DNA from 2 places in the Serratia sp. HNCC26DJ206 genome. Region 2 is predicted to be linked to the other one. Evidence: predicted binding sites of a transcription regulator. Region 2 holds the regulator's gene; the other holds the start of a gene.
What was found. Region 2 encodes PhoB, which activates phosphate uptake and scavenging genes when phosphate is short. Its sites were predicted from a motif close to CTGTCATAAAACTGNCNNAT; they were not measured.

Region 1: the regulator PhoB is predicted to act here: its motif matches at 8,357-8,376, upstream of pstS (phosphate ABC transporter substrate-binding protein PstS).

What each region holds. Positions count from the first base shown of each region.
Region 1 is NZ_JBXUGP010000010.1:115,346-131,751, reverse strand. Features, by position in the region: gene glmU (bifunctional UDP-N-acetylglucosamine diphosphorylase/glucosamine-1-phosphate N-acetyltransferase GlmU) at 27-1,397, shown strand; gene glmS (glutamine--fructose-6-phosphate transaminase (isomerizing)) at 1,624-3,453, shown strand; gene AC2A1E_RS08890 (ABC transporter ATP-binding protein) at 4,032-4,715, shown strand; gene AC2A1E_RS08885 (ABC transporter permease) at 4,740-6,128, shown strand; gene AC2A1E_RS08880 (outer membrane lipoprotein-sorting protein) at 6,182-6,955, shown strand; gene AC2A1E_RS08875 (hypothetical protein) at 6,959-8,230, shown strand; gene pstS (phosphate ABC transporter substrate-binding protein PstS) at 8,453-9,493, shown strand; gene pstC (phosphate ABC transporter permease PstC) at 9,588-10,544, shown strand; gene pstA (phosphate ABC transporter permease PstA) at 10,546-11,436, shown strand; gene pstB (phosphate ABC transporter ATP-binding protein PstB) at 11,485-12,261, shown strand; gene phoU (phosphate signaling complex protein PhoU) at 12,274-13,005, shown strand; gene AC2A1E_RS08845 (ABC transporter substrate-binding protein) at 13,173-14,012, shown strand; gene AC2A1E_RS08840 (amino acid ABC transporter permease) at 14,067-14,792, shown strand; gene AC2A1E_RS08835 (amino acid ABC transporter permease) at 14,794-15,534, shown strand; gene AC2A1E_RS08830 (NAD-dependent succinate-semialdehyde dehydrogenase) at 16,320-16,406, opposite strand, start outside.
Region 2 is NZ_JBXUGP010000025.1:62,018-78,423, reverse strand. Features, by position in the region: gene AC2A1E_RS17230 (sugar ABC transporter ATP-binding protein) at 1-78, opposite strand, end outside; gene AC2A1E_RS17225 (ABC transporter substrate-binding protein) at 258-1,175, opposite strand; gene AC2A1E_RS17220 (zinc-binding dehydrogenase) at 1,421-2,488, opposite strand; gene malZ (maltodextrin glucosidase) at 2,840-4,663, opposite strand; gene proY (proline-specific permease ProY) at 5,055-6,458, opposite strand; gene brnQ (branched-chain amino acid transport system II carrier protein) at 6,530-7,852, opposite strand; gene AC2A1E_RS17200 (PstS family phosphate ABC transporter substrate-binding protein) at 8,357-9,304, opposite strand; gene phoR (phosphate regulon sensor histidine kinase PhoR) at 9,320-10,636, opposite strand; gene phoB (phosphate response regulator transcription factor PhoB) at 10,661-11,350, opposite strand; gene sbcD (exonuclease subunit SbcD) at 11,568-12,797, shown strand; gene sbcC (exonuclease subunit SbcC) at 12,794-16,030, shown strand; gene licT (BglG family transcription antiterminator LicT) at 16,276-16,406, shown strand, end outside.

The sequences.
Region 1 (16,406 bases), on a different contig from region 2:
ATCAAAATGGAGTTATCAGGTTGCTTATGTCGAACAGCGCAATGAGCGTGGTTATCCTCGCCGCGGGCAAGGGAACACGCATGTATTCCGATCTTCCCAAAGTGTTACATCCGTTGGCGGGCAAGCCGATGGTGCAGCACGTCATTGATGCAGCCATGAAGCTGGGCGCGCAAAATGTTCATCTGGTCTATGGTCACGGTGGAGAACTGCTGAAAAGCAGATTGAAGGATGAGGCGCTGAACTGGGTGCTACAGGCAGAACAGTTGGGAACTGGCCATGCGATGCAGCAGGCGGCCCCACATTTTGCCGACGATGAAGACATTCTGATGCTGTACGGCGACGTTCCATTGATCTCAGTTGATACGCTGACGCGCCTGTTGGCGGCAAAACCGCAGGGCGGCATTGGCCTGCTGACGGTGAAACTGGATGATCCGAGCGGCTATGGCCGTATTGTGCGTAATAATGGCGATGTCGTTGGTATTGTAGAACATAAAGATGCTAGCGATGAGCAGCGCCAGATTAATGAAATCAACACCGGCATCCTGGTGGCTAATGGCGGCGATCTGAAGCGCTGGCTGGGGATGCTGAACAACGATAATGCGCAGGGTGAGTTCTACATCACCGATATTATCGCCTTGGCTCATGCCGACGGTAAAAAGATTGAAACGGTACATCCTTCGCGCCTGAGCGAAGTTGAAGGTGTGAACAACCGCCTGCAATTGTCGCAATTGGAGCGTGTCTATCAGGCCGAACAGGCTGAAAAACTGCTGCTGGCTGGCGTCATGCTTCTGGATCCGGCGCGTTTCGACCTGCGTGGTGAGCTGGAGCATGGCCGCGATATCTCCATTGATGCCAACGTCATTATTGAAGGTAAGGTTAAGCTGGGCCATCGCGTGAAGATTGGTGCCGGTTGCGTGCTGAAAAACTGCGTGATTGGTGATGACAGCGAGATCAGCCCTTACAGCGTGCTGGAAGATGCACTGCTGGAAGCAGCTTGTACCGTTGGCCCGTTTGCCCGCCTGCGCCCTGGTGCAGAATTAGCTGAAGGCGCGCACGTCGGCAACTTCGTAGAAATCAAGAAAGCGCGGTTAGGTAAAGGTTCCAAAGCAGGTCATCTGAGCTATCTGGGTGATGCTGAGATCGGTGCGGATGTGAATATCGGTGCCGGGACTATCACTTGTAACTACGACGGTGCCAACAAATACAAGACCATTATTGGTGACGGCGTGTTCGTTGGTTCTGATACTCAACTGGTAGCTCCGGTGTCGGTGGGGAAAGGTGCCACTATCGCTGCTGGTACGACGGTTACGCAGGATATCGCTGAAGATGAGTTGGTGCTGAGCCGCGTTAAGCAGGTGCATATTCAAGGCTGGCAGCGCCCGGTGAAGAAAAAGTAACCATGCTATTGGGTTTTCCTCCCTCTCCTTTGGGGAGAGGGCTGGGGTGAGGGGGGGATACGCCACTCTCATCCCCTGTTTTGCTCTGTACTTTCGCAGTAAAGCACAGAGCAAAACATAATAACCCCACCATCTACAGGCTCGGGGATGCACGGTAAAAAACCGGCAAAATCAGGTCAAGGCATCGAAAGCGCCCCGAAAGGCGTTTAATTAGGAATACAAACTGATGTGTGGAATTGTAGGCGCAGTAGCGCAACGTGATATTGCAGAAATCCTGTTGGAAGGTTTACGTCGTTTGGAATACCGTGGTTATGACTCTGCGGGTTTAGCCGTGGTTGATGCCGAAGGTAACGTCAGCCGTTTACGCCGTGTCGGTAAGGTGCAAAAACTGGCCGAAGCGGCAGAACATCATGCTCTGCACGGGGGAACCGGTATTGCTCACACCCGTTGGGCAACGCACGGTGAACCAACCGAAGCGAATGCGCATCCTCATATTTCTGATTACATCACCGTGGTGCATAACGGCATCATCGAAAACCACGAACCGCTGCGTGAACTGCTGATCGAGCGCGGTTACCGCTTCAGCTCAGAAACTGATACCGAAGTGATTGCTCACTTGGTGCATTGGGAGCAGAAGCAGGGCGGTACGTTGCTGGAAGTGGTTCAGCGCGTGATCCCGCAACTGCGTGGCGCGTACGGCGCGGTGGTGATGGACAGCCGCGATCCTAGCGTGCTGGTCGCCGCTCGTTCAGGCAGCCCGCTGGTGATTGGCCGTGGCGTAGGTGAAAACTTTATTGCTTCCGATCAACTGGCGTTACTGCCGGTGACTCGCCGCTTTATCTTCCTGGAAGAAGGCGACGTAGTGGAAGTAACCCGCCGCACGGTCAACATTTTTGACAAGCAGGGTAACGCCATTGAGCGCCCGGAGATCGAATCTCAGGTGCAATACGATGCCGGTGATAAAGGCGCGTACCGTCACTACATGCAGAAAGAGATTTTTGAACAGCCAATGGCGTTGAAAAACACCCTCGAGGGGCGTTTCAGCCATGGTCAGATCAACCTGAGCGAACTGGGCCCACGCGCTGATGAACTGCTGGCAAAAGTGCAGCACGTACAGATTATCGCCTGTGGTACCTCTTATCACTCTGGCATGGTGGCGCGTTACTGGTTCGAATCGCTGGCTGGTGTGCCTTGTGACGTGGAAATCGCTTCTGAATTCCGTTATCGCAAATCCGCTGTGCGTCCTGGTAGCCTGATTATCACCCTGTCTCAGTCCGGTGAAACCGCCGATACGCTGGCTGCGCTGCGTCTGTCGAAAGAAGTGGGTTACCTGGGTTCACTGGCGGTGTGTAACGTGGCTGGTTCTTCACTGGTGCGTGAATCCGATCTGGCACTGATGACCAAAGCGGGTACTGAAATCGGTGTGGCATCAACCAAAGCCTTCACCACCCAGCTTGCCGTGCTGTTGATGCTGGTGGCGCGTATTGGCCGCCTGAAGGGCATGGCTGAAAGCGTTGAGCATGAAATTGTCCACGGCCTACAGGCGCTGCCAGCACGTATCGAGCAGATGCTGTCGCTGGATAAGAGCATTGAAGCGCTGGCGGAAGGTTTCTCCGACAAGCATCACGCGCTGTTCCTTGGCCGTGGCGATCAGTATCCGATCGCGATGGAAGGGGCGCTGAAGCTGAAAGAGATCTCCTACATTCATGCGGAAGCCTACGCTGCTGGCGAGTTAAAGCATGGCCCATTGGCGTTGATTGATGCGGATATGCCGGTGATTGTGGTGGCCCCTAATAACGAACTGCTGGAAAAACTGAAGTCCAACATCGAAGAAGTGCGCGCGCGCGGTGGTCAGTTGTACGTGTTTGCCGATCAGGATGCCGGTTTTGTCAGCAGCGAAGGCATGACCATTATTCAATTGCCACACGTTGAAGAGATCGTGGCGCCTATTTTCTACACCGTACCGTTGCAGTTGCTGTCTTATTATGTGGCGCTGATCAAAGGTACTGACGTAGATCAGCCGCGTAACCTGGCGAAGTCCGTTACCGTAGAGTGATGGATGGGGTTCTGCCAATAACGTCAAAAACCGGCCTGTGTGCCGGTTTTTTTATCAATCTATTCAGCTTAGCAAAAAGTTAGAACGTGTGATTTATCTGCTGTACCTTAGCTTTGTTAAGATTTTTCTTGTTTTTCTGTTAATCATTCTGTTTTTTTTAACCCGATCACGTCAGTATATTAATAGCTATTCTTATCTTACTTACCTGCAACTTTATAAGATACATTAATAATGCATTAATTTTGTGGAATCGCTTCATTAATAAAAATATCCTTATTTTTCTGTATGTTATTCAGGGTGGTCTTAGGGTTAAGAAAGCGATATCACTTTTATACTGAGGGTGTTTGGCGTTGGTTGCCTTGATGATATGGTTAAAATATAATTAGATTAATGCTTAGGAGAAAACTTAGAATATGTTGTCGTAGCCTTAGTGTACAAATATCTATATGCTTTGTTAAGATGCAGTAGGGTCTTAATTGGATAGAGTCAATGTGTTATTTGTATTTTTACTTGTGTTAGACTAATTTTATTGCCTCTTTCTTGAATTGATGTTTTATATTTAAAAGGAATTAAAGAAAATGTGGGCAGTGGAGATTAAAGGGATTTGCAAAAACTATTTATTGGGGCAGTCCAAGGTTGAGGCATTAAGAGATATTAATATAAAAATCGCCTCGCGACGTTTCACCGTATTATCTGGTCAATCTGGGAGTGGTAAAACGACGTTATTGAATGTTATTGGTGGGATTGATTGTCCCGATCAAGGCAGCCTGGTGATTGCCGGGCAGGAAATGTCACGCTTGAATGACGATCAACGCAGTGCATTTCGCGCCCGTAACCTTGGGTTTATTTTTCAGAATTTTAATTTAATCCCCGTCTTGAGCGTTTGGGAAAACGTTGAGATCCCGCTTATCTTGCAAGGTACAACGGTTGCACAGCGGAAATCCGCCATCATGAATATGCTGGAAACCGTCGGTTTGGCTGAAAAAGCACGATCGTTACCAGGGCAACTCTCTGGTGGTCAACGCCAGCGCGTCGCAATTGCCCGGGCTCTTATTCACCGCCCTTCCCTGGTACTGGCCGATGAACCGACGGCTAATCTGGACAGCAAAACCGGCAACTCTATTTTGCAGTTATTGCGGCGTTTGCAGCAGGAACATTCGGTGACGGTGGTCTTTTCCTCCCATGATCCGCAGGTTGTTGCAGAAGCCGACGATCTCTATCAGGTACATGATGGCAATGTTACCCGCATTGCAATGCAGTAAGTTTCCCGCTGGAGAAAAATCATTATGCAAACATTCAAGCTGGCCTTACGCAACTTACTGCGTAACAGACGGCGAACGCTATCGACCCTTTGTGCTATTACCGTTGGTGCCGTAGGCATTCTGTTATTTGGTGGCTATAACCGCTCTATTGAATACAGTCTGCAAACGACCTTTGTCCGTGATACTGGCCATCTGCAAATACAACATAAAGACTACTTGCTGAATGGTTCGGCCAACCCGGCAGAATATAGCATCAAAAACCACCAGAAAATCATGGCGCAGATTGAACAGGATCCCGAGTTACGCCAGATGGTGGTAGTTAAAACCCCGGTGCTGATCCTCAATGGCATTGCCGGAAATTATGCCGCTGGCACTTCCCGCCCCGTATTGATTTATGGCAGCGAAGCGGCGGGCCAGGAAGCACTGAACAAATGGGATGAGTACCATCTCGGCGAAGGGAGGCAGGAGAGGACCCTCAACGAACATGACCCTGATGCTGCGATGATCGGCGCAGGCGTGGCGCGTATGTTGCAGTTATGTGATTTTATCGCTGACCAACCCTGTGGCAGTTCGGTGACCCCGGCAGAGAACAACACAACGGCGCTTCCTGACGATCTGATGCTACTCGCGCAGCAGACGCGGGAGGAAAGGAAACCATCAACCGGGGATCAAATCGAGCTGTTGGCTGCCTCGGTGGGCGGAGCGCCCAATATCATTCGTGTGCAGGTTGAGGCCGTCCAGCCGCAGGCCGCCAGAGAGTTGGATGACAGCTACGTCGGTATTCATCTGGCACAAGCCCAGCAACTGGTATTTGGTCGTGACCAAGCGGGAGTCACGGCAATTACTCTGCAACTGCATAATACAGAACAATTGGAAGCGGCTCGCGCTCGTTTGCAGCAGTTATTTAAAACTACGTTGGCCGATGAACCTCTGGCTGTTTATGACTTTTCTCAGTTGCAGCCGTTGTACAACCAGATCCTGGATATGTTCGGCAAGATATTCCATTTTCTGCTGGCGCTCATCTTGTGCATTGCGCTGTTCACCGTTAGCAACACCATGAGTATGGCGGTGCTGGAGCGCACGATTGAAATCGGTACGTTGCGTGCGGTGGGGCTGAAGCGTCAGGATATTCAGCGCCTGTTCCTGAATGAAGGCATTTTGCTGGGCATTATTGGTTGTCTGACAGGCATTATTCTTTCGCTGTTTCTGGCTTATTTCATCAATCGCTCCGGCCTGACCTGGCATCCGCCGGGGGTGATTGCACCAATCCCAATCAAGATTCGTATTTGGGGGGAATGGACGATGCTGCTAAGCGTGTTGGCTATTCTGATGGTTGCCGCAGTGTCTTCATCCTGGTGGCCAGCCCGGCGAGCGGCAAACGTTCATATTGTACAAGCACTGCGCCATGCCTGATCCCATCACAATGGATGGTGGGAGGTTATTGTTGACTCACAAGGAAGATCCGCATGATGAGATTCTCATTGCTCTCTGGCCTATTGTTTAGCCTGTTTGCCAGCACTCAGGCATTGGCCACGCTCAGCGCTCAGGACATTTTGAAAAAAAGCGATGAGGTGCGCAACCCGAGTCGCTCTTTCAGCTTGAGCACCACTCTGGTTAGCTATAAAAGCGGCAAGCAGCATGAGACCAGCACATTGCGCCTCTATTCTCGCGCCTATCCGAGTGGTCAGTTTCGTAGCTTGGTGAAGTTTGTCAGCCCACAACGGGATGCCGGCAAGCTAACGCTGAAAAGCGGCCGCGATCTGTGGCTTTATGATCCTGCCAGCCAGGCTAGCGTGCCTATTTCACCTCAGCAACGCCTGCTGGGGCAGGCCGCTAACGGTGACGTGGTGACGGCAAACTGGAATTACGATTATCAGGCCACTTTAGTGGGTGAAGAACGGGTGCTGGACGGGGAGCGACAGCAGCGGGATTGCTATCGCCTACATCTGGTGGCACAGCATCAGGACGCTGCCTATCCGTCTATGGATCTCTGGGTGGATAAGCAGGACTTCAAAAGCTGTAAAGCCGAGTTCTATGCCGTGAACGGCAATTTGCTCAAGACCACCTATTTCCGTCGTTACCAAACGGTGCTAGGGGGAAGTCGCCCAACGGAAGCGGTGATCATCGATGGGCTAAATTCGCAGTTGGTCACCGTACTCAAGCACCAGGATTTCGCCTGGTACGATGTTCCCGAAGCCTGGCTACAGCGTGATTACCTGCCGCATTTCAAGGATGACTGACGGATGAAGAAAGCGCGGTCATGGATGGTGGCATTATCAGTTTTGTATGGACCATTTGCTCATGGAGAAGATGCCACGCTGGCGGCTTTGGATTTGGCTGATAGCACCACGTTCTCACCCGTTGAGGGTAAAAAACTCAATATGACGGCTGAAGCGGCCACCAGCCTGAATGAGAACGGTGGCAACCAGCAGCGAATCTCGCTCGATCTGCGTTGGGATGCGCCCTTAACGGCGAATCCCTCTCAGGACTGGCGCTTTGTGTTTGCTAACCGGGTTGATAGCCGTTTTTCACCCGGTCTACGCAGTGACAGCAACGTTAACTCGCTGAAAGAAGCCTACCTGACGTATAAAGTGACGCCGCGTTTACTGTTGGATGCTGGACGTGTCAACACGCGCTATGGTCTGGCATTCGGTTATAACCCTACCGATTTCCTCGGGCAGGGCACGGTGCGCTCCGTTACGTCTGCCGATCCAGAGACTCTGAGAAATAACCGCTTGGGCAATGCTATGCTGCGTTGGCAGTATCTGTGGGATAAAGCCGCTTTGACAGCGATCTGGTCGCCCAAACTCAGTGAACATCCGAGCCAGCAAAGTGCCAGCCTGGACTGGGGAGCCAGTAACCCGAGGCAACGCATGCTGCTGGTGGGCAGCTATCAGTGGGCAGAAAACCTGAACCCACAGTGGCTGCTCCTGCTGGAGCAAGGCCGCTCACCGCAGTTGGGTTTCAACCTTTCACGAGTCCTTTCCCATTCCACGCTGTTCTACACCGAGTGGGCCGGAGGGCGCCAGCCCTACATGTGGCAAACCTCCTTGCCCGAGCAGCAGCAGGAGAGCCGCTGGCGCAATCGTCTGGCTTATGGTCTGACCTGGAGTGGGGAGAATCGGTTAACGCTGCGTGCTGAGGGCCATTATAACGGCAGTGCTGATAATCAGCGTGCGTTGGATTTCCTTGCCAACCTACCCCCTTATGCCGTGGCACAAGGGGCAACCTCGCTCGGTGAGACCTCGTTGCAAGCACAGAACTGGCTGATGCCCCGTCGTTCCGTGCTGTTCCAGGCATACTGGAAAGATATTGTCGATAATTACGATGTGAATGCGATCTGGCAGCGCGATCTGCAACGGCAGAAGAATATGGGCTTTGCCGAGGTGCGTCGTCATATCGGCCCGGTGGATCTGGCTTTGCAGTGGCAGAAAATCTATCGTCTGGAAGCATCGCAAGTGGAACAGGTGCGCCCAGAACGGCGTTGGCAGCTGTCGTTTAACTATTATTTCTAAACGTGATCGCAATATCATCATGGCTGGCAGTGTTCAACTGCCAGTTGTTTTTATCTTATTGATTTTAAATTAAATTAATTTGTTTTCTGTTGGTTGTAATATAATTGTCATATTTCGTACATTTTTCTGTCACTTAACTGTCCTATTTTCCCTCCTGCAACAATACTTACTCTGATGAAAACAACTCAAAGTTGATTTTTGAATATCCCATTAGGAGGGATTATGAAACTGATGCGTACCACCGTCGCCAGTATTGTGGCAGCGACTTTCTCCCTGGCCTCTGTGTCTGCGTTCGCTGCTGCTAGCCTGACCGGTGCAGGTGCGACATTCCCCGCTCCGGTTTACGCCAAGTGGGCAGATTCTTATCAGAAAGAAACCGGCAACAAAGTTAACTATCAGGGGATCGGCTCCTCTGGCGGCGTGAAGCAGATCATTGCCAACACCGTTGACTTTGGCGCCTCCGATGCACCGTTGTCTGACGACAAACTGGCCGCTGACGGCCTGTTCCAGTTCCCAACCGTGATTGGTGGCGTGGTACTGGCAGTGAACATTCCGGGCATCAAATCCGGCGAACTGACCCTGGATGGTCAAACCTTGGGTGATATCTACCTGGGTAACATCAAAAAATGGAATGACCCAGCGATCGTTAAGCTGAACCCTGGCGTGAAACTGCCGGATCAGAATATTGCGGTGGTTCGTCGTGCTGACGGTTCCGGCACCTCTTTCGTTTTCACCAGCTATCTGGCCAAAGCTAACGCGCAGTGGAAAGAGAAAATTGGCGCAGGCTCAACCGTTAACTGGCCAACCGGCCTGGGCGGCAAAGGTAACGACGGCATTGCCGCGTTCGTACAACGCTTGCCGGGCTCTATCGGTTATGTGGAATACGCTTACGCCAAGCAGAATAACCTGGCTTACACTAAACTGATCTCAGCAGACGGCCAACCGGTCAGCCCAACTGAAGAGAGCTTCAGCGCAGCGGCCAAAGGCGTGGACTGGAGTAAAACTTTTGCTCAGGACCTGACCAACCAGAAAGGCGACAACGTCTGGCCGATCACTTCCACTACCTTCATCCTGGTACACAAAGAGCAGAAGAAGCCCGAACAAGGCGCAGAAGTGCTGAAGTTCTTTGACTGGGCTTACAAAACCGGTGCCAAGCAAGCCAGCGAACTGGATTACGCCACATTGCCACATGAAGTGGTTGAGCAGATCCGCGCGGCCTGGAGAACCAATATCAAAGACAGTTCCGGTAAAGCCTTGTTCTAACTATGCAGGGGGTGCGGAATTTACCGCGCCTCAGCCTGATGTGTCAGGGCTCAGCGTGCTGGGCCCTTCAAGCTTTAAAACAGAAGAGTAATCTATGGCTGGATCTAAGCCGACCATTAAAGCACCAAGTAAAAATGGTGACATCATCTTCAGCGCGCTAGTCAGACTGGCGGCGCTGATTACCCTATTGCTGCTGGGCGGCATTATTGTTTCGCTGATTATCGCCTCCTGGCCAAGCATGCAGAAGTTCGGCTTCGCCTTCCTGTGGACCAAAGAGTGGGATGCCCCGGCTGAACAGTTTGGTGCGCTGGTGCCGATCTACGGCACGGTGGTGACTTCGCTGATCGCCTTGCTGATCGCGGTGCCGGTCAGCTTTGGTATTGCCCTGTTCCTGACCGAGCTGGCACCCAATTGGCTGAAGCGCCCGCTGGGCATCGCCATTGAGCTGCTGGCGGCGATCCCAAGCATTGTTTACGGCATGTGGGGCCTGTTCGTGTTTGCCCCGCTGTTTGCCCAATATTTCCAGACCCCGCTCGGCAACGTGCTCTCCGGTATGCCGATTGTTGGTGAGCTGTTCTCCGGCCCGGCGTTTGGTATCGGCATTTTAGCCGCCGGAGTGATCTTGGCGATTATGATTATTCCCTACATTGCCGCAGTGATGCGCGACGTATTCGAACAAACCCCGGTGATGATGAAAGAGTCGGCCTACGGCATTGGCTGCACCACCTGGGAAGTGATCTGGCGCATCGTGCTGCCGTTCACCAAAAACGGCGTGATTGGCGGAGTGATGCTTGGCCTGGGGCGTGCGCTGGGGGAAACCATGGCGGTGACCTTTATCATCGGCAACACCTACCAGCTCGACAGCTTCTCGCTGTTTATGCCGGGCAACAGTATTACCTCGGCGCTGGCTAACGAATTCGCGGAAGCGGAATCCGGGCTGCACACTTCTGCGTTGATGCAGTTAGGGCTGATCCTGTTTGTTATCACCTTTATCGTCCTGGCGCTGTCGAAGTTTATGATTATGCGCCTGGCTAAGAACGAGGGACGCTAACGTGGCAACGATGGATATGCAAAACCCCGCAGCGCTGGCAGAAAGCCGCCGCAAAATGCAGGCCTGGCGCCGCCAGAAAAACCGTATTGCGCTGTTCCTGTCGATGGCGACCATGGTATTCGGCCTGTTCTGGCTGGTATGGATCCTGTTCTCCACCGTGACCAAGGGCATCGACGGCATGTCGCTGGCGCTGTTCACTGAAATGACGCCGCCGCCGAATACCGCCGGTGGCGGGCTGGCGAACGCTATCGCCGGTAGCGGCCTGCTGATCCTGTGGGCGACTGTTTTCGGTACACCGCTGGGCATTATGGCGGGGATCTACCTAGCAGAATACGGCCGTAAATCCTGGCTGGCGGAAGTGATCCGCTTTATTAACGATATTCTGCTGTCTGCACCGTCAATCGTGGTGGGCCTGTTCGTTTACACCGTGGTGGTAGCGAAAATGGAACACTTCTCCGGCTGGGCTGGGATTATTGCGTTGGCACTGTTGCAGATCCCGATAGTGATTCGCACCACCGAGAACATGCTCAAGCTGGTGCCGGATACGCTGCGTGAAGCGGCCTATGCCTTGGGCACGCCGAAATGGCGCATGATCTCGGCCATCACCTTGAAGGCTTCGGTTTCCGGCATTATCACCGGTGTGCTGCTGGCGATTGCGCGTATTGCAGGTGAAACCGCTCCGCTGCTGTTTACCTCGCTGTCGAACCAGTTCTGGAGCACGGATTTGATGCAGCCGATCGCCAACCTGCCGGTGACCATTTTCAAATTCGCCATGAGCCCGTTTGCCGAATGGCAACAGCTGGCCTGGGCAGGGGTGCTGTTGATCACCCTGTGCGTACTGTTACTGAATATCCTGGCGCGTGTGATTTTCGCCAAGAAAAAGCATTCATAAAAATTTAAGCGTCAGCCTGGCTGGCGCGGTGAAAAGAGAGAAGTCTTGATGAGCATTGTTGACTCCGCTTCCAGCAGCAAAATTCAGGTACGCGATCTGAACTTTTACTATGGCAAATTCCATGCGCTGAAAAACATCACGTTGGATATTGCCAAGAATAAAGTGACCGCATTTATCGGTCCGTCAGGCTGTGGTAAATCCACCCTGTTGCGTACCTTCAACAAGATGTATCAGCTGTACCCGGAGCAGCGGGCTGAAGGTGATATTCTGTTGGATGGGCAAAACATTCTGACCGATAACCAGGACATTGCCCTGCTGCGCGCCAAAGTGGGCATGGTATTCCAGAAACCGACGCCGTTCCCGATGTCGATTTACGACAACATCGCCTTTGGCGTGCGCCTGTTCGAGAAGCTGTCCCGTGCCGATATGGACGAGCGCGTGCAGTGGGCGCTGACCAAAGCGGCGCTGTGGAACGAAACCAAAGACAAGCTGCACCAGAGCGGCTACAGCCTGTCCGGCGGCCAGCAGCAACGTTTGTGCATTGCGCGCGGTATCGCTATTCGCCCGGAAGTGCTGCTGCTGGATGAGCCTTGCTCGGCGCTGGATCCAATCTCTACCGGTAAAATTGAAGAACTGATCAGCGAGCTGAAGTCTGACTACACCGTGGTGATTGTGACCCACAATATGCAGCAGGCAGCGCGCTGTTCTGATTCCACCGCATTTATGTATCTGGGCGAATTGATCGAGTTCAGTGATACTGACACTCTGTTCACTGCGCCGCAGAAAAAACAGACCGAAGATTACATTACTGGCCGTTATGGTTGATGAGGATGCATCATGGATAACCTGAATTTAAACAAACACATCTCCGGCCAGTTCAACGCAGAGCTTGAGCACATCCGCACCCAGGTGTTGACCATGGGCGGGCTGGTGGAACAGCAACTGACCGACGCGATCACCGCGATGCATAATCAGGACGGTGAGTTGGCCAAGCAGGTGATCGAAGGCGATGCCAAGGTCAACATGATGGAAGTGGCGATCGATGAAGCCTGCGTGCGCATTATTGCCAAACGCCAGCCAACGGCCAGCGACCTGCGCCTGGTGATGGCGATCATCAAAACCATTTCCGAACTGGAACGTATCGGTGATGTAGCGGACAAAATCTGCCGCACCGCGCTGGAAAAATTCTCCCATCAGCATCAGCCGCTGCTGGTGAGCCTGGAATCGCTTGGCCGCCACACCGTGCAGATGTTGCACGACGTGCTGGATGCCTTTGCGCGTATGGATCTGGATGAAGCGATCCGCATCTACCGCGAAGATAAAAAAGTCGACCAGGAATATGAAGGCATCGTGCGCCAACTGATGACCTACATGATGGAAGACTCACGCACCATTCCAAGCGTGCTGACCGCGCTGTTCTGCGCCCGCTCTATCGAGCGTATCGGCGATCGCTGCCAGAATATCTGCGAATTTATCTTCTACTTCGTTAAAGGCCAGGATTTCCGCCATTTGGGCGGCGATGCGCTGGAAACGCTGCTGTCTGAAACTAAAGACGAGAAGAAAGCGTAATTTCACCAATGAGTTACCTATAAAGGCGCTGAATACAGCGCCTTTAGTACATTTGAACGCCATAAAGTTAAAATGGTTATAAATATAGCTTTTAATATTATTTCCTGACCTAAGGGAGGGCTGATAGCTTGTTAGCCAGCACAACATCATCCCCTTAGGAGCCTCTTATGAAACAGCGCGTTCTCGCCTTAACCCTGTTAGCCAGCTTGACCAGCCTTGTTGTGGGGGCTGCCCATGCCGATAAACTCGACGATATTAAAAAAGCCGGTGTGGTACGTATCGCGGTATTCGACAGTAACCCGCCGTTTGGTTACATCGACCCGCAAACGAAAAAGCTGGTGGGCTATGACGTGGATGTGGCGGACGCCATTGGTAAAGCGCTGGGCGTTAAAGTGGAACTGCGCGCCACCAACCCGGCCAACCGTATTCCTCTGCTGGTGTCCAAAAAGGTCGATCTGATCGCCGCCAACTTCACCATCACCGATGAGCGTGCTAAAGAAGTGAACTTTAGCGTGCCGTATTTCGCTACCGGCCAGAAATTCATTGCTCACAAAGGCGTGCTGAAAACGCCGGAAGACATCAAAAAACTGCGCATTGGGGCAGATAAAGGCACGGTGCAGGAAATCACCCTGCGCGAGCATTACCCCACCGCTAAAGTGATCTCTTACGACGATACGCCGTTGGCGTTTGTCGCACTGCGCAACGGCAACGTACAGGCGATTACCCAGGATGACGCCAAGCTGGTTGGTCTGCTGGGCAACCTGCCAGCCGCGCAAAAAGCGGATTTCGAAATTTCTCCGTTCAGTATCACCAAAGAGTATCAGGGCGTCGGCATTCCTAAAGGTGAAGAGCGCCTGACCGCGACCATTAACGATACGCTGATCAAGCTGGAACAAGATGGTGAAGCGGTGAAGCTTTACGATCGCTGGTTCGGCCCGGAAACCAATTCTGCCCAGCCGCGTGGCAGCTTCAAGATCGGCCCGTTGGATCAACAGCCTAAAGCCTAATCTCCCTTTGCCCTCTCCGGTTGGGGAGGGCTGAGGTGAGGAGAAATACCGCAGATGAATTTGCAACAACTCTCAGATTGGCTGCTGGCGCCACAATATCTGAGCTGGCTATGGCATGGCTTCCTGATGACGCTATGGCTATCGGCCTGCGCCGGGCTGGCAGCGACGCTGTTGGGATTTGTTCTGGCCACCATGCGGGACAGCAGCGTGCGAGCGTTAAGCTGGCTGGCGGTGTCGTACAGCGCGTTATTTCGTAATACCCCCCTGCTGATACAACTGTTCTTCTGGTATTTTGCCGCCGGGCAAATCCTGCCCTCAGCCGCCATGCAGTGGCTGAATACTCCTCATGCACTGGGATGGTTCGAGTGGCCCTCGTTTGAGTTTCTGGCAGGTTTTTTTGGCCTCACGCTCTATTCCACCGCCTTTATTGCCGAAGAGATCCGCTCCGGTATCCGTGGTGTTGCCGGTGGGCAAAAGTACGCCGCCAACGCGCTAGGGCTCACTGGCTGGCAATCCATGCGTTACGTGGTGCTGCCGCAGGCGCTGAAAATCGCTTTCCCGCCGTTGTTGGGGCAATACATGAACGTAATCAAAAATTCGTCGCTGACCATGGCTATCGGTGTGGCGGAGCTGTCTTACGCTTCGCGTCAGGTAGAAACCGAAACCCTACGCACCTTCCAGGCGTTTGGCGTGGCGACGGTGTTGTATATCGCGATTATTGCCCTGCTGGAAGGCTGGGGCATGTGGCGTCAGCAGCGTAAACCGCTCGGGGGGCACTAAGATGGATTTCACCGTTATCCACGAGAACTTAGGTTACCTGCTGTGGGGCACTTTCCCCGATGGGCCATTGGGTGGCGCGGCGCTGACGTTGGCGATCAGCCTGATGGCCGGGGTAGCCTCGGCGATTCTCGGCACCTTGCTGGGCGTGGCGCTGGCGATGTCGCGCGGTGTGCTGGCGGGGTTATTGGCGGCGGTGTTAGGGTTTTTCCGCGCGATCCCGGTGATCATGCTGATTTTCTGGACTTACTTCCTGCTGCCAATGGTGTTCGGTGTCGATATTCCGGAAATTACCACCGTGGTGTGCGCGCTGGCGCTGATCGCCTCGGCCTATCTGGCCCATGCGGTCAAAGCGGGGATCGTTGCCATCGGTGCCGGGCAGTGGCAGGCGGGGCTTTCTTTGGGGCTGAATCGCTGGCAGGTGCTGTTGCTGGTCGTCTTGCCGCAGGCGCTGCGCATGATGGTGCCTTCGTTTATCAACCAGTGGATCTCATTGATTAAAGATACTTCACTGGCTTATATCGTTGGCGTTGGTGAACTGACCTTCCTGGCCACCCAGGTGAATAACCGCAGCATGGTCTATCCGATGGAGGTGTTCCTGTTTGTGGCGCTGGTGTATTTCATCTTCTGCCTGACGCTGGATATCTTGGCGAATGCGTTAAACCAGCGCTTTAGCCCGCAGGCCAAAGCGCTGAAACGCAGTTGGCGCTGGTGGCGCAATCGGCCACCGTTACCGGCCAGTTAATCTCTCTGTAACCTCTCTCGAAACACAGACGTTAATTGTGGCACGTTTGATCCCCTCGTCATGTGGGTTGTCTCTTGTTCACATTTTGAGATAAGGGATGAGAGTCATTATTTCGGTCGCTAAACATGTTGTGTTCACTTGGCGATAGGGTGAACGCGACCGAGCTGGGGGCTCAAGAGCCAGCCCCCAGCACCCCGGCCCTTGCCCTATCAGGCGGTGGGCTTCGCCCACTTCCCTCACTCCACCACAGCGCATCACGGCCGGCTACGATTCACATCCCTGTTCATCTCGCCTAAAATCGCCTTCCTTGGCGATTTTGCCTATGCGCTGTGTTTCCGTTCGGCGCCTTCAATGGCGTCAACACCGGTGCTCATCTCACCAACGATAGGTTTGACACGCTGTTATCAGCGGTATTGCAAAGGCTGCCCAGTGCTTACAGATTCGGGTGTTGACGTTGAGCGCATCATGGCCTGCTGAGCAAGACACCGTTGCCAGGGAAAATCGGCCACGGACGGCCGATTTAGGCGAGACAGGAAGGGACGCCTGTCGTAGCCGACCCGCCCGGCGACGGTGGTGTAGCGAAGGCACCCGCGCAGCGGGCAGGGCATGTTAAGCGTAGGCGCGGTGCAGGGCCCCGCCTTGGGCCCTGCAATTGCCGTCCATTGTTGTTTCATGGAGTTGCGTTCTGTTTACGGCAATTCCTATGACTCCTGACTGATATAGACGGTATAAGAGGCAGCTCTGTAGGAGAGGGGAAACAGATTAACCGTAATGCCTAGGCTCGCTTACAGCAACTGCCCTAGATTGACGTATTTGGTTTCCATGTATTCATCCAGACCAACGTCCGAGCCTTCGCGACCTAAACCAGACTC
Region 2 (16,406 bases):
AGTGAGATCAATACCGTCCAATGCTTTCACACCCGGAAAGGATTTTTTAATCTGCTTTAATTCTAATAATGCCGTCACGATAAACTCCTCCGAGTATACCCGTCATACTTCAAGCTGCATGTGCGTTGGCTTTCCTCGCTCACCCCAGTCACATAGTGGACTATGTTCCTGGGGATTCGCTGCGTTGCCGCCTTCCTGCAACTCGAATTATTTAGGGTATCTGTCGCTCCACCACAGGGCAGAGCGATAACAAGCGCTTACCAGCTAAAACCGGCCGCGTTGCTGCTGTCGATCAGTTTCACTTTCACCGGAATGGTCTTCGGTACGTTGGCACCCCAGTGGCGCGCCAGCGCAATTCCCAGGGCAATACGCATCTGATCGCGCGGGAACTGGGCGGAGGTGGCGATAAACGGTGAGTTCGGCTTCAGGATCTCTTTAATCGCTTCAGGGTGACCATCAACGCTCACCAGTTTGACCTTGGCACCGTTGCTTTCAATCGCCGCTAAGGCTCCCAAGGCGCCTACGTCGTTAACGCTGAAAATACCGGCCAGATCGGGCGTGGATTGCAGCATGTTTTCGGTCACCGTCAGTGCGGTATCACGCTCTTGCTTGCCGTTTTGCTTGGTGACGATCTTCATCTCCGGGTGCTTTTTAATCGCATCCTCAAAGCCGCGCACGCGTTCAAGAATCGGCACCACCGGGATGCCATCCAGGATCGCCACTTTGCCCTTGTTACCCAGTGATTTCGCCAGGTATTCACCGGCCTGGAAACCGGCATCATAGTTTTCTGATCCGACGAAGGAATCCAGCGGGCCTTCGGCCTGGGCATCGATCGCCACCACGACCGCCCCGGCTTTATGGGCCGCAATCACCGCCGACTGCACGCCAACCGAATCCGTCGGGTTAATCAGCAAAATATCCACTTTCTTTTGCAGCATATCTTCAACGTCATTAATCTGCTTGGATACATCGTGACGAGCATCGGCGATATACACCTTGGCACCAATATCATTCGCCGCCTGTTCTAATGCCTGCTTCATTGAAACAAAATATTCGTTATTCATCTCCTGAAAAGAAACACCAATCGTAATTTGCTTGGCAATTACTGATTGACTGGCAATCAGCATGCCGCCTGCCAGAATAACCGGCAGCGTTTTTTTGATAAAAGAAAACATATTTTATTCTCCTGTAGGGTAGTCATTATTATCAGAACAACAATATGAATTAACCTATACTCGTCATACTTCAAGTTGCATGCGCGTTGGCTGCGCTTGATCACCCCAGTCACATAGTTATCTATGTTCCTGGGGTGATCAAGCTTGCCGCCTTCCTGCAACTCGAATTATTTAGAGTATATTTAACAGCAATAGCATCCCATGCTTGGTAAAAAGCATTTAAATCGTCGTTTAAAAATCGAGAGTTAAGGAACCAAAATAACCTTAATAGAATCCGTTGAGTCAGCGATTGCAAAAGCCTGATCCCAATCGTTTAATGAATAACTGTGGGTGACCACGCCTCTGGATGTCACCAGACCACGCTCAAACAGATCGATGGCGATTTCATAGCTGTAAGGTGCCAAATGCGCACCACGGATATCCAACTCTTTGCGATCGCCAATAATTGACCAGTCGACGGTGGTTTCTTTGCCAAATACGCTGAACTCAACAAAGCGCCCCAGCTTGCGGATCATCTGCAAGCCTTGGGTAACGCCAATCGGCGCCCCGGTCGCTTCGATATACACATCACAACCATAGCCGCCGGTTAATGACTTGACGATTTTATCAGCATCTTCTTTCAGCGGGTTGATCACCACGTCTGCGCCAAATTCTTTGGCAAGCTCCAGACGCTCATCAATGGCATCGATCACGATCAGTTTTTTCGGCGTTTTCAACCGCGCAACCTGCACCATGCACAAACCCAGCGGCCCGGCACCGGCCAGCACCACCACGTCATCCAGTTGGATATCACCGCGCGCAACGGTGTGGATGGCACAGGCCATCGGTTCGATCAGCACCGCATCTTCGTGGCTGAGGCTTTCCGGGATCTTATGCACGATAGCGTTTTCCGAAAAGCGCATGTATTCCGCCATCCCGCCTTCGGCGACATCTTTCTGGAAACCGTAGATATTGTGTGTTTCGCACATCCAATAACTGCCAGACTTACAGTAACGGCATTCCCAGCAAGGCACGATCTGCTCGGCGATCACCCGCTCACCAATCCGGTACTTTTTCTCAGTACCTTCGCCCATGGCGACGATGCGGCCATAAAACTCGTGGCCCGGCACCACTGGCGGTTTTACCCAAGGCGTTTCGCCCCAGAACATTTGGGCACCGTTTTTACATTTACAGTCCCCGGCGCAGATCCCACAGCCTTCAACTTTGATCACCAACTCCTTGGCTTTTGGCAACGGCGTCGGCACCTGTTCAAAACGGTAGTCCTGTGGGCCATGGCAAACCACCGCTCGCATCTTCTCTGGTAACTGGTTCATTTCACTCTCCATTATCAACTTTATCAGGCTAAAAACCAAAATGTTGACGTTGTCATTTTTAGTTTTAAAAAATCCAACATGACTGTTAATTGATATATTTCATCATATTAGACATATAACACCCATAAAAACCATAAATGACAACGTAAACATTGAGCATCATATAACCAAAGCTTAGAAAACAAATGTTTGAACGAAGTCACAGTTCATTAACATCTAGTCTAAAAGTGCTACAGATTTCCGATCGTGATCACATTAGCAGAGGGCATACATTGAAGAATAAGGTGGGGAATGAACTGAGCGTTGCGATCAATAGCAACGCTCAGCTGGTTGGAAAGAGTGGCTAAATATTCAGCGGTTAAGCCGCCAAAGCGAAGCAGATTCAGCACCTAGCCGCAGTTGCAGCCCCGTGTCTGTTGCGCTGAGTTCGCTTTCCCCTTCTAACCGTTGCCATTGCCCTTTAGCCAACAGCGGGCTGTATGGCAATACTGCTTCGCCGCTGCCGCTGCGTTGCAACGCCACCAGCACCTGCTCTTGCTGGTAAGTACGTACAAACACCAGCGTTTCTCCTGCGGCATACAGCACCTGGCAACCGCCGCGCCGCAGCGCTTTACTCTGCTTACGCAGCGCAATCAGGCGTTGGAACAGATGTAGCAGTTGGTGATCCCACTGGCTTTCATCCCACGGGAAGGTCTTACGGCAGAACGGATCGTTGCCGCCGTCCAAACCGATTTCGTCGCCATAATACAGGCAAGGTACCCCGATCCAGCTCATTAGCCACACCGCCGCCATCTGCATGCGCTGGGAGTTATTTTCCAACATCGTCAAAAAGCGTGCGGTGTCGTGGCTGTCCAGTTGGTTAAACTGAATAAGCTGACGATGGTGCGGCAACCCGGCACGATAGCCATCCATCCACTCTGCGCAAACGGCCGCATCAATCTGTACCGGATGATAGGCTACGTCCTGGCCCGCTAGAAACGCCCGCACCGGTAAGGCAAAGCCCACATAGTTCATGGCGGCGTCTTCGACTCCGGCATGCAACCAACGACGGGCATCGCCAAAATGCTCGCCCAAAACATAGGCTTCCGGGTTCTCCTGCTTGACCGCCTGATAAATCCCAGCCAAATGGTGCAAATTACCCTCTGCTCCGCCGTTCTCCCCCAGCATATGCACCACATCCAGCCGCCAACCGTCGATACTGTAAGGCGGCCGCATCCAATGGCGCACCACGCTGCTGTTGGCGCGATAAATAACATCCACCACCTGTGGTTCAGCAAAATTGAGCTTGGGCAGATTGGTATGGCCTTTCCAGGTTAGCGCCTCGCCATCCGGGTAGAAATTAAACCAGCCGCGATAAGGGGAATCCGGGTTATGGCAAGCGCCCTGATCGGCCTGCTGATAGCGATCAAACCACGGGTGCGAATCGCCGGTATGGTTGAAAACCCCGTCCAACAGCATTTTCATGCCCACCTTGTGAGTGCTTACTCGCAAACGCTGTAGCGCTTCATTGCCGCCAAAATATGGATCGACCTGATAATAATCGTCTGTGTCGTATTTATGCACGCTCGGTGAGGTGAAGATCGGGTTGAGATACAACGCCGTCACGCCAAGCTGTTGCAGGTAGGGCAGTTTCTCGCTGATGCCATCCAGATCGCCGCCGTAGAAAGTCGAAGCCGCATGTTTCTCTTCCAGCGGATGTTGCCAATCGCGGCGTACCACATTGCAACCCGCCGCATGATGGCGATAGCTGCCGCTTTTAATCCCATACGCTGCACCGCTGCTGGCAAAACGATCGGGGAATATCTGGTAAAACACCTGATCGGCCACCCACATCGGGCAATGATTCGGCTCATCGATCGCAAACTGTGCCAGTTGCCCTGGCGGTATCAACGACCAGCCCTGCGGGCCAAACCACTGCTGACGATCGGCCCACAGCAGCTTAAAACAGTAGCGCCGGGTGGCCTCGCCCTCATTGAGCGCCAAGCTGGCATGATAGCGCCACAAGCCTTCCGAGGCCTGCGCCTTCATTTTCAGCAGCCATTCCTCATTGTCCGATTCGGTGCGTAAGAGGATCTGTTCGGGCAGATCATCCCCCTGCACCCAAAGTGTGATCTCCAGACGTTGCCCTTTCTTCACCACGAAAGGGGGAACGGGTTGATGCCAGGCGTTAAGCATTAAGGTTCTCCTGATGTAATAGACGGCACTATTTAATGCCCCGAACAATGCCACGTCGAGTGCCATTTCCCCTCCTCTCTGTTCGACAAACTCAGGGATGAGTTGAGGGGTGGAGATGCGGATCCCAGGGTAAAAACCAAAGCTAACGCATTGTTGATGTTGAGAGGGTTTTTTGAACAAATCTGGAAGGGGTAGATCTATAACAATAATCGGCCCTGAGAGTCAGGGCCAATATTTCAGAGCGCTAACAAAGCCGGTTATTAGGGAGAGCGTGCCGAAGGGGTCGTAGCGGCGTAAGCCGCCGGAGCGCCCCTCGGTGCGCTAGGCCCGAGTATCTCGGGTTTATCATCAACCATACCGGCCCTGCGGATCAGGGCCGGTATTTTTCACATCAATCTTGCTGTGTTGCCAATCCTGCCAGCTTCTTCTGGCGGCTCACTTTGATGTAGTAACCCAGCAGCAGTAGCGCGACCCACACCAACCCGGCATACAAAGAAACGCGGGTGGTTGGGAAGTAGCCGATCAGACCAATGATGAACACCAGGAAGATGATGGCAATCACCGACGTAAACACGCCGCCACGCAGCGGGAAGTCCAACTTATTCACCTGGTCTTTGCTCAAGCTGCGGCGGAAAGCGATCTGCGAGATCAGGATCATAATCCACACCCACACGGTAGCAAAGGTCGCCAGTGAGGCAATCACCAGGAATACGTCTTTCGGCATCACATAGTTGAGGTATACGGCAATCAGCAGCGCTGCCATCATCACCACTACCGTCACCCACGGAATACCGTGTTTAGAGATTTTACTGAATACCTTCGGTGCATGGCCCTGCTCTGCCAAGCCGTGCATCATACGGCCAACACCGAACACATTGCTGTTGATCGCCGACAGCGACGCGGTGATCACCACAAAGTTAAGGATGCCTGCCGCCATGGTGATCCCCATGTGCTGGAAGGTGAGAACAAACGGGCTGCCGCTGGTGCCGACCTGGTTCCACGGGTAGATCGACATGATGACAAACAGCGTCCCTACATAGAACACCAGAATGCGCCATGGCACCGAGTTGATGGCTTTCGGAATCGACACTTTCGGATCTTTGGCCTCACCGGCGGTAATACCGATAATCTCGATGCCACCATAGGCAAACATCACCAGTTGCAGCGACAGCAGCATGCCGATAAAGCCGTTGCTGAAGAAGCCGCCGTTCGTCCACAGATTGCTAATACCGGTCGCTTGGCCGCCGTTGCCAATGCCCCAGATAATGATACCGACACCGGCTGCGATCATGACGATAATGGTGGCCACTTTGAAGAAGGAGAACCAGAACTCCAGTTCACCAAACACCTTCACACTCATCAGGTTAATCGCACCGATGATCAGCACAATGCTCAATACCCAGATCCAGTGCTGCACCTCGGGGAACCAGACGCCCATATAGATGCCGAACGCCGTCACGTCGGCAATCGCCACGATCAGGATTTCAAAGCAGTAGGTCCAACCGGTGATGTAACCGGCCATCGGGCCAAGGTAATCTTGGGCATAGCGTGAGAACGAACCGGCCTGCGGGTTGTTGACCGACATTTCGCCCAGTGCGCGCATGATGATAAAAGCGATGATACCGCCGATCAGGTAAGCCAGCAGAACGCTGGGGCCCGCCATGCGGATCGCTTCAGCAGAACCGTAGAATAAACCGGTACCGATAGCGGAACCGAGAGCCATAAAGCGAATGTGACGCGTACTGAGGCCACGCTTCAGCTTATTGGGTGCTGTGGTGGATGATTGTTGTTGCATGGAAATGACCTGTCCCTTTAAACGAACAAAAGCCACGGACAAGTCCGTGGCCCAAAGTTAAGACCGCAGGTTTATGAGTGCACAGTCACTTCGCGGCTGCGTGCAAAAACCCGATCATAAATTGCGACCAGCGCCAACATCAGCAGCGAAGGTGGCAACCATGCCAAACCCTGCACCGCCAGCGGCAGATTATCGGTCCATGCTGGCATCAGATGCTGGAAGCTGGACGCTTTCACGGCGTCAAGAATACCAAACAACAGGCTGACTAACATCACTGGCGCCACAATTCGTGAACTACTGTTCCACCAACGCAGAGTGAAGCTCAGCACCACCAGCACGATGCAAGGAGGATAAATTGCGGTCAGCACCGGGATCGAGATCTTAATCAGATGGCTCAGACCAAGGTTGGAAACCAACATCGAGAACAGGCCCAGAATAAACACCAGCGTCTTGTAAGAGAACGGCAGGTACTGCTCAAAGAACTCGGCGCAGGCACAGGTCAGGCCCACCGCCGTGACCATACAGGCGATAAAGATCAGCGCCGCCAGGAAGAAACTCCCCAAACCGCCAAAGGTATTCTGCACATAAGCATGCAGGATCACCGCGCCGTTGGTGGCATCAGGCGTCAACACGCCGCTGCCGGAACCCAGTTTGAACAGGCTCAGATAGACCAGCGTCAGCCCGATACCGGCGATCAACCCCGCCAGAATAGTATAACGGGTCAGCAGACCGGCATCTTTCACCCCACGCGAACGTGCAGCGTTGACGATCACGATGCCGAACACCATCGCCCCGAGCGTATCCATGGTCAGGTAACCATTCACGAAACCGGAGGAGAAAGGCACGCTCTGGTAAGCCTCTACCGCCGGAATCGGTGCCCCGGCAGGCCACACCAGTGCGGCAATGCCCAGAACAGCCAGCGCCACGATCTTCAGCGGAGCCAGAATATGGCCCACGGTATCGAGCAAGCGGCCCGGATACAGCGAAATACCGATCACCAACGTAAAATAAACCAGGCTATAGATGAACAGCGGCAGTGGGCCGTCACCGGTCAACGGGGCAATCCCCACTTCAAAGGAAACGGTAGCGGTACGCGGAGTGGCAAATAGCGGGCCGACGGCCAGATAGCACACCGTCGCCAGCAGCAAACCTGCGCTGCGGCCAATCGGCGTACTCAGTGCATCAACACCGCCACCCACGCGCGCCAGCGCGATCACCGTTATCACCGGTAAACCCACGGCGGTGATCAGAAAACCGAGTGCCGCAGTCCAGACGTGCTCGCCGGACTGCAAACCCACCATCGGCGGGAAGATAATGTTCCCGGCACCGACGAACAAGGCGAAGGTCATAAACCCCAACGCCAGAATATCTTTTGATGTTAAACGCTGACTCATAGGATGCTGTGTTGCCTGTAAAAATGAATAAATTTCCGCCAGTGTGGTGGCAAAATGCCTGAATTGGGTTGCTGGTCTGCCATTGCATTCAGAGACAAAAAGCACAAAAAACGCACAATGCCCGGCGCTTCGTCCTTGTTCGCAAGATGACCACTCATGATGATGGGCAGAATTTTAGAAGTTATATCCCCGACAGATTTCAAGCTGTAGCCAACGGCAACAGGCTTGAAAGACCAAAGGGTGAATGGAGGTTTAGTCCAGCAACGGGGGCTAAGTTAAACGTTTATAGCGCCAAAAGACAAGATGCAGCGAAGAAAGCAGAGCGATCGTCCAGATAATATTTTACAGCCAGTCGATCATAGGGGTTATCAATAAATATGCACTACATGATTTGTATTATCTTTGAGCAGCAAACTCACAGAGTGTGAATCATAGGGTTAAATATTGCGCGATAACACCAAAATCCAATCGCTCAGTGCGTGGTATGCGCTCAATTTTTGTCACTCAGCGGGCCTGCTCCAGCCCCAGCATCATGCGCGTTTTGCGCAGCGTCTCCGGGGGTAACGGCAGATAACCGTCGTGATTCACCAACCTCTGCCCCTGCACCGAAAGCACGCGATCAAGAAACGCTGCGGTCAAGGGTTCCAGCGGTTGGTTAGGTGCTTTATTAATGTAGATATACAGGTAACGCGCCAGCGGATAGCTGCCGTTGCGCACATTGGTTTCCGTCGGGGCCACGTAGTTGTTGCCTGATTCCGCCAGCGGCAGCAAGCGCACCCCGCTGGCACGAAAGCCAATGCTGGCATAGCCGATGCCGCTTAACGATCCCGCCACCGCCTGCACCACCGAAGCCGAGCCGGGCAATTCGTTCACCCGCGCCATAAAATCACCGCCACATAATGCACGCAGCTTGAAATAACCGTAAGTGCCAGAAGCGGAATTGCGGCCAAAACGTTGCAACGTGCGCTGTGCCCAACTGCCCTGAAGCCCCAGTTCGCCCCAGCGCTGAATCGCGGTGTTTTCGCCACAGCGGCGGGTGGAAGAGAAGATCTGATCGAGCTGCTGCAAGTTCAGCCCACGCAACGGATTATCCTGATGCACCAACAGCACCAGCGCATCAACGGCCACCGGCACCGCCAGCGGCGGATAGCCATAGCGCTGCTCAAACGCCGCCACTTCCGCCGCTTTCATCGGCCGGCTCATCGGCCCCAGTTGCGCCGCGCCCGCCGCCAATGCGGTAGGGGCCGTTGAGGATCCGGCGGCCTGAATTTGCAGGTTAACGTTAGGATAGTGCTGGCTGAAATCCTGCCCCCACAGCGCCATCAGATTGGCCAGCGTGTCGGAACCGGCGCTGGAGAGATTGCCGGAAAGCATCCCGTCCGGCTGCGCCAGCGCACCAGGGCTGAGCAACAGCATCAGGCAAAACAGCAATCCTTGGGTGAATCGAGCCATTACCAAGTCCACGCGTTAATTTTTCACCGCATTCTCTGACAAAGCGGCGGGCACAATCAACCGATTAGGCAGGGTAAAGATGAAACGCGTGCCGATACCGGGCTCGCTCAATATTTCCAGCCGTGAATCATGGTGGCTGAGCGCATGTTTGACGATCGCCAGCCCCAGCCCGCTGCCGCCGGTCTGGCGTGAACGCGCCTTATCCACGCGGTAGAAACGTTCGGTCAGCCGTGGAATATGTTCGGGAGCAATGCCCGGCCCGCTATCGCTTACCTGGAACTGCGCACCCTGCGGCGTTTGCTGCCAGCTCACTTCAAGATTGGTGCCCGGCGGCGTATGGTTAACGGCGTTGTAAACCAGGTTGGATACCGCACTGCGCAGCTGATCCTCGTTACCAAATACCCTGAGGTTTTCGTTTACCCGGAAGCTGATCGCATGATTGCCATTGCTAAGCGACTGCGCCTCACGCTGCAAAACCCGCAGCATCAGCGGGATATCGACCTTTTCATTCATATCGATGTTGGGTGCCGCCTCAATGCGCGACAGCGTCAGCAGTTGCTTCACCAATCCGTCCATACGTTTGGTCTGCTCCTGCATGGTGCTCAGCGCTTTGCCGCGCAGCGAACCGTCAAGTTCCTGATCGCTCATCATCTCCAGGTAGCCTTGCAACACCGTCAGCGGGGTACGCAGCTCATGGCTGACGTTGGCGAAGAAGTTACGACGCGCACCTTCCAACTGGCGCATCTGGGTGACATCACGCGCCACCATCAGCAGTTGCCCTTCGGAATAGGGCATCACGCGGAATTCGACAAAGTGCTCATTATTCAGTTGCAGCGTCAGCGGCTTGGAGAATTCCTGCTGTTGCAGATATTGGCTGAATTCCGGATAGCGCAGCAGGTTGAGGATATGTTGGCCGTTGTCCTCCGGCCAGCGGAAGCCCAGCAGGTGCTGTGCCAAGCCGTTACACCAGAAAATATTGCCTTCAACGGTGGTCATCACTACCGCATCGGGCAAAGATTCCGCCCCGCTGCGAAAGCGTTTGATCAACAGCGCCAGCTCACGGCGGCGGCGGCGGTTACGCTGCTGCATCTGATACAAGCCGTAAAACAGCGGCTCCCAGCTCCAGCGGCCCGGCGGCGGCGTCATGCTGCGATCGACCCACAGCCAGTGAGAGAGTTTGAGTTGGTTATAGAAATTCCACGCCAGTGCAATCAGCACCGCAGCCAGCAGGAACCAGGGCAAATAGCCAAAAATCAGCCCCAGCAGTAAAGCAGGCAAACAAAAAAGGGCCAGCTCAATCGCCAGCCTCTTCCACGATAGGCGTTCTAACACGGCATCTGCTCCAACATTGCGCGATTAATAGCGCGTTGAGAACCGGTAGCCGGTGCCCCGAACGGTTTGAACCATCTTGTCATGACCACTGGTCTCCAGCGCCTTACGCAGCCGGCGAATATGCACATCAACGGTACGGTCTTCTACATAAACGTTAGTGCCCCAGACGTGATTAAGCAACTGTTCGCGGCTGTAAACCCGTTCAGGATGAGTCATAAAGAAGTGTAACAGCTTGAATTCGGTCGGCCCCATATCGAGCGCCTGCTCATTTGCCATTACCCGGTGTGAGGAAGGATCCAGGCTCAGCCCTTGCATTTCAATCACTTCTTCCACCGCCATCGGTGAAATACGGCGCATCACCGCTTTGATGCGTGCCACCAGCTCTTTTGGCGAGAAGGGTTTGGTGATGTAATCATCCGCCCCCACTTCCAGGCCGCGTACCCGATCTTCTTCTTCACCGCGTGCGGTCAGCATCATCACCGGGATATCGCGGGTCAGCGCTTCGCGTTTCATGTGCTTGATAAACTGGATGCCAGAACCGCCGGGCAGCATCCAATCGAGCAACACCAAATCAGGGAACGGCTCGGACAGGCGCGCAATGGCACTGTCGTAATCCTCGGCTTCCAACGGTTGGTAACCATTCTGTTCCAACACAAAGCACACCATCTCACGGATCGGCGCTTCGTCTTCCACCACCAGTATGCGTCTTGCCATCGTCAACCCTGCCAATGTGTTATTAGGCTATTTTGCGGCGCCATTATGCGTCAGTTTTGTGACACTTTTATGAAAATCGCCTCTGCCTTTGCGGCTCTAAGCATAGTGATTATTCTAACGATCAAAGAAAAATCATTTAGATGTCATAATGCTTACGTCACGACAGGGCACTCAGCCCCTTATAATCACCGCAATTATATTTTATGCAGGGAGTATCATGCGCCTGATTCATACTTCTGACTGGCATCTAGGCCAATACTTTTTCACCAAAAGCCGCGCCGCCGAGCACCAGGCCTTCTTGCGCTGGCTGATCGAACAGGTGGAACAGCAGCAGGTGGATGCGCTGATCGTCGCCGGGGATCTGTTCGATACCGGCTCCCCGCCAAGCTATGCCCGCGAACTGTATAACCGCTTTGTGGTGGAATTGCAGCATACCGGCTGCCAGTTGGTGATCTTGGGTGGCAATCATGATTCCGTGGCCACGCTGAATGAATCACGTGAACTGCTTTCCTGCCTGAATACTACCGTAATTGCCAATGCGCAAACGGCGATCGAATCGCAGATCCTGGTGCTGAAGCAGCGCGACGGCCAACCGGGTGCGGTGCTGTGCGCCATCCCGTTCCTGCGCCCACGCGATCTGCTCACCAGCCGCGCCGGGGAATCTGGCACGCAAAAACAGCAGGCCTTACAGGAAGCCATTGCCGAGCATTATCATAATCTGTATCAGGCGGCCTGCGCGCGCCGCGATGCGCTGGGCTTGAAACTGCCGATCGTCGCCACCGGCCACTTGACTACCGTGGGGGTGACCACCTCCGATTCGGTGCGCGATATCTACATCGGCACGCTGGATGCCTTCCCGGCGCAGGCCTTCCCCCCGGCCGACTACATTGCTCTCGGCCATATTCACCGCGCCCAGAACGTGGCTAAATCCGAACATATACGCTATAGCGGCTCGCCGATTCCGCTCAGCTTTGACGAACTGGGCAAAGCCAAAAGCGTATTGATGGTCGATTTCGCCGACGGTGCTCTGCAACAGGTGACTGCGCTGGAAGTCCCCACCTTCCAGCCGATGCAGTTGATCAAAGGCGATCTACAGCAGATCGAACAGCAACTGCGGCAATTTGCCGATCATCAGGGGGAATTGCCGGTTTGGCTGGATATCGAAGTCGCCACGCAGGATTACCTCAGCGATATTCAACGCCGTATCCAGCAACTGGCCGATGATCTGCCGGTCGAGGTATTACTACTGCGGCGCAGTAAAGAGCAACGCCGCCTGGTGATCGCCCAGCAGGATAAAGAAACCCTGAATGAACTGAGCGTTGGCGACGTATTCGAACGGCGGCTGGCGCTGGAGAGCGACATGGCAGAACCGCGCCAGCAAAGGATGCGCCAGATGTTCCAGCAGGTGGTCGAAAGTTTACACCAGGATGAGGAGCCCTCCGCATGAAGATCCTGAGCCTGCGCCTGAAAAACCTGAACTCGTTGCAGGGCGAGTGGAAAATCGACTTCACCGCCGAACCCTTCGCCAGCAACGGGCTGTTTGCCATTACCGGCCCGACCGGCGCGGGCAAAACCACGCTGCTGGATGCAATTTGCCTGGCGCTATATCACCAAACGCCGCGCCTGAACGTGACGCCAAGCCAAAACGAACTGATGACGCGCCATACCGCTGAATCACTGGCGGAAGTGGAGTTTGAGGTGAAAGGCATCGGCTATCGCGCCTTCTGGAGCCAGCGCCGCGCCAAAAACGACCCCACCGGTAACTTACAAGCCCCCAAAGTGGAGCTGGCGCTACGGGAAAGCGGCAAGATCCTGGCGGATAAAGTGCGGGATAAGCTGGATCTGATCGCCTCGATTACCGGGCTGGATTTCGGCCGTTTCACTAAATCGATGATGCTGTCGCAGGGGCAGTTTGCCGCGTTTCTCAATGCCGACGCCAACGATCGTGCCGAACTGCTTGAGGAACTGACCGGCACCGAGATTTATGGCCGGTTGTCCGAGCGGGTATTTGAGCAGCACAAGCAGGCGAAAACCGATCTGGAGGCCCTGCATCATCGCGCCAGCGGTATTGAACTATTGAATGACGAACAGCGCCAAACTCTGGAAAACCAACTCAGCGCCCTCAGCGCTGAAGAACAGCAGCTCAGCCAGCAGGCGCAGCAACGCCAGCATCAGTTGAACTGGCTGCAACAGTGGCACAGCACCCAACGGCAGTTGCAGGAATATCAACAACAGCTCAGCGCCGTGCAGCAGGACACTCAGCAGGCGGAACCCCGCTTGCAGCAGTTGGCACGCAGCGAACCGGCAGAAAAGCTGCGCCCGCGGCTGGATGAGCGCAACCGTTGCCAGCAAGACAGCCTAGCCCTGCAACAGCAGATCGCGCTGTTAGTGCAACAGCAACAACAGCAATTAGCGCAAATTATTCCGTTGCAGCAGCAGTTCGAGCAGGCGCAAACCGCCAAACAGGCGCAGGTTGAACACCAGCAACGGCAGCAGAACCTGATCGATAAAGTGGTGCCGCTCGACCAGCAGATTAGCCAGTTACAAAACACCCTGACTGATACGCATAAAGAGCTTACCGACAACCAAAAACAGTATGAGCAACAACGCCGCACGCTGGAACAACTGGCAAACCAGCGCACACAGCTTGCCGCTCTGGCGGGCCAATCGCAGGCGAAACAGGCCGAGTTGACCAGCGCGCTGGAACAACAGCGGCAACAGCAGGCGGCGCTGGAAACGCAATCTCCACAGGAGAAACTGCGTCTGCGCCAAACCGAACTGGCCGAGCTGCGACCGGTGCGCCAACAGTTGTCCAACTTGGCGTTGCTGTTTCAACAAGGCCAGCAGCACTTGGAGCAGCAACGGCTGGAGTTTGATGCTCGCCAGAAACAGTTGGCTGAGGCAGAAACTCAGCTTGAGCAAACCCGCCAACAGTACAAACAACACAAAAACCATCTCAATGACGTTGAGAAAACGCACGAGCTGGAAAAACTGATCGTCAGCCTGGAAGCCGAGCGCGCCCGGCTGCAAACCGGTGAGCCCTGCCCGCTGTGCGGTTCCACCCACCACCCGGCGATCGCCCAATATCAGGCAGTTAAACCCTCAGAAACCGCACTGCGCCTGGTAGAAATGCGTACAACAGCCGAAGCGCTGCATACGCAGGGCACCGAACTGCGCGCGCGTAGTGAAAGCCTGAAAGAACAGCAGCAACAACTGCAACAGCGGTTGAAACAGCAAGAGCAGCAGCAGGAACAGCATTTGCAAAGTTGGCAAACGCTCAGCGCACCGCTGGCGTTTGATTTTACCCTGCACGACACGCAACGCCTGAACGATTGGCTGGCAGCCTGCGACAGCGAAGAGAACCAGACGCAGCAGTGGCTGTTACAGCACGATCGGGCCACCCGCGCCGTTCAGCAGGCCAAAGATGCGTTGAACGCGCTGCAACAAGAGCAGCAGAAAACCCAGCAGGACCTCGCGCTGCTGGACGAACGTTGTAACCTGCTGCAAACAAACCATGCACAGACCCAGCGCCAGCTTGAAAAGTTGCAGCAGTTGGTGCAGCAACAGGAGAAAAACCTGGCTGAACTGCATCGCGAACGCAGCACGTTGTTTGGTGAACAGCAGGTAGTGCAGGTTCGCCAGCAATTGCAGGCGGCGCAAACGGCCTGCGATCACGCCCTGAAACAAGCCACAGCACAACTGAGCCAAGCGCAGGAACAGCGCGATCGCTTAATGGGCCAACTCACCGGTTTGCAACAGCAGCAACAGCAGTATGCCGAGCGCTTACAACAGGCTGAACAGCACTGGCAACAGGCGCTCGCCAGCAGCGAATTTGCCGATGAAGCAGCGCTGCGCGCCGCGTTGCTCGAAGAGGGCGCGCGCCAGCAATTACAGCAAGAGAAAGAACGGTTGCAGCAGCGCCAGGTACAAGCCAGCACCTTATTGGCCCAGGCAGTGCAAACGCTGGAGCAGCAGCGCCAAAGCCGCCCGGCGGATCTGGACGAAGCGCTTGCCACCCCGGAAGCCCTGAATCAATTGGTTGAACAGCTAAAAACGCTGCAACAGCGCCAAGGGGAAGTACGTAACCAATTAAGCAGCGATGCAGAGCGCCGTTTAAACCAGCAAACGCTGTTTGAGCAGATCGCACAAAGCCAACAGCAGTACGACGACTGGAGCACGCTCAATCAGCTAATTGGCTCAAAAGAGGGCGACAAATTCCGCAAGTTTGCCCAAGGGTTAACCCTTGATCATCTGGTGTATCTGGCTAACCACCAGCTTGGCCGTTTGCACGGGCGTTACCTGTTACAGCGTAAAACCAGCGATGCGCTGGAACTACAGGTGGTGGATACCTGGCAGGCCGATGCTCTGCGCGACACTCGCACCCTATCGGGCGGCGAGAGCTTCCTGGTCAGTCTGGCGCTGGCGTTGGCGCTGTCGGATCTGGTCAGCCATAAAACCAGCATTGACTCACTGTTCCTTGACGAAGGCTTCGGCACACTGGATGCCGAAACGCTCGATACCGCGCTGGACGCCCTCGACAGCCTCAATGCCACCGGCAAAACCATCGGCGTGATCAGCCATGTCGAAGCGATGAAAGAGCGCATCCCGGTGCAGATTAAGGTGAAAAAAGTCAACGGGCTGGGCGTCAGCAGGCTGGAATCGCAGTTCCGCATCGAATAAGCGGCCGCTGGAGTGATAAGAAATGTGATCGCGGCGGCAGTACAAGGCGAAAAGCGTTGAGCCACGGCAGGCAATGGTTATCATGCAGCAGAATTACCCGGAATCATTCGAGTGGCAGCAGGGCTTAATGCATGACGGGGATAAAAGGATTGTCACTGTGAATACAGGCAAAACCTGACCTTCGGGATCGCTCCTGGGTGTCGGGTTTTTTCGTTTTCAGCGGGCTGGAAAAGCCAGGAATAGCCATGAAAATCGCTAAAATACTCAATAATAACGTAGTGATTACGCTGAATGACCATCAGGAAGAAACGGTGGTCATGGGGCGTGGCATTGGCTTTAAAAAGAAAGCCGGTGATAGCATCGATGAAAGCCTGAT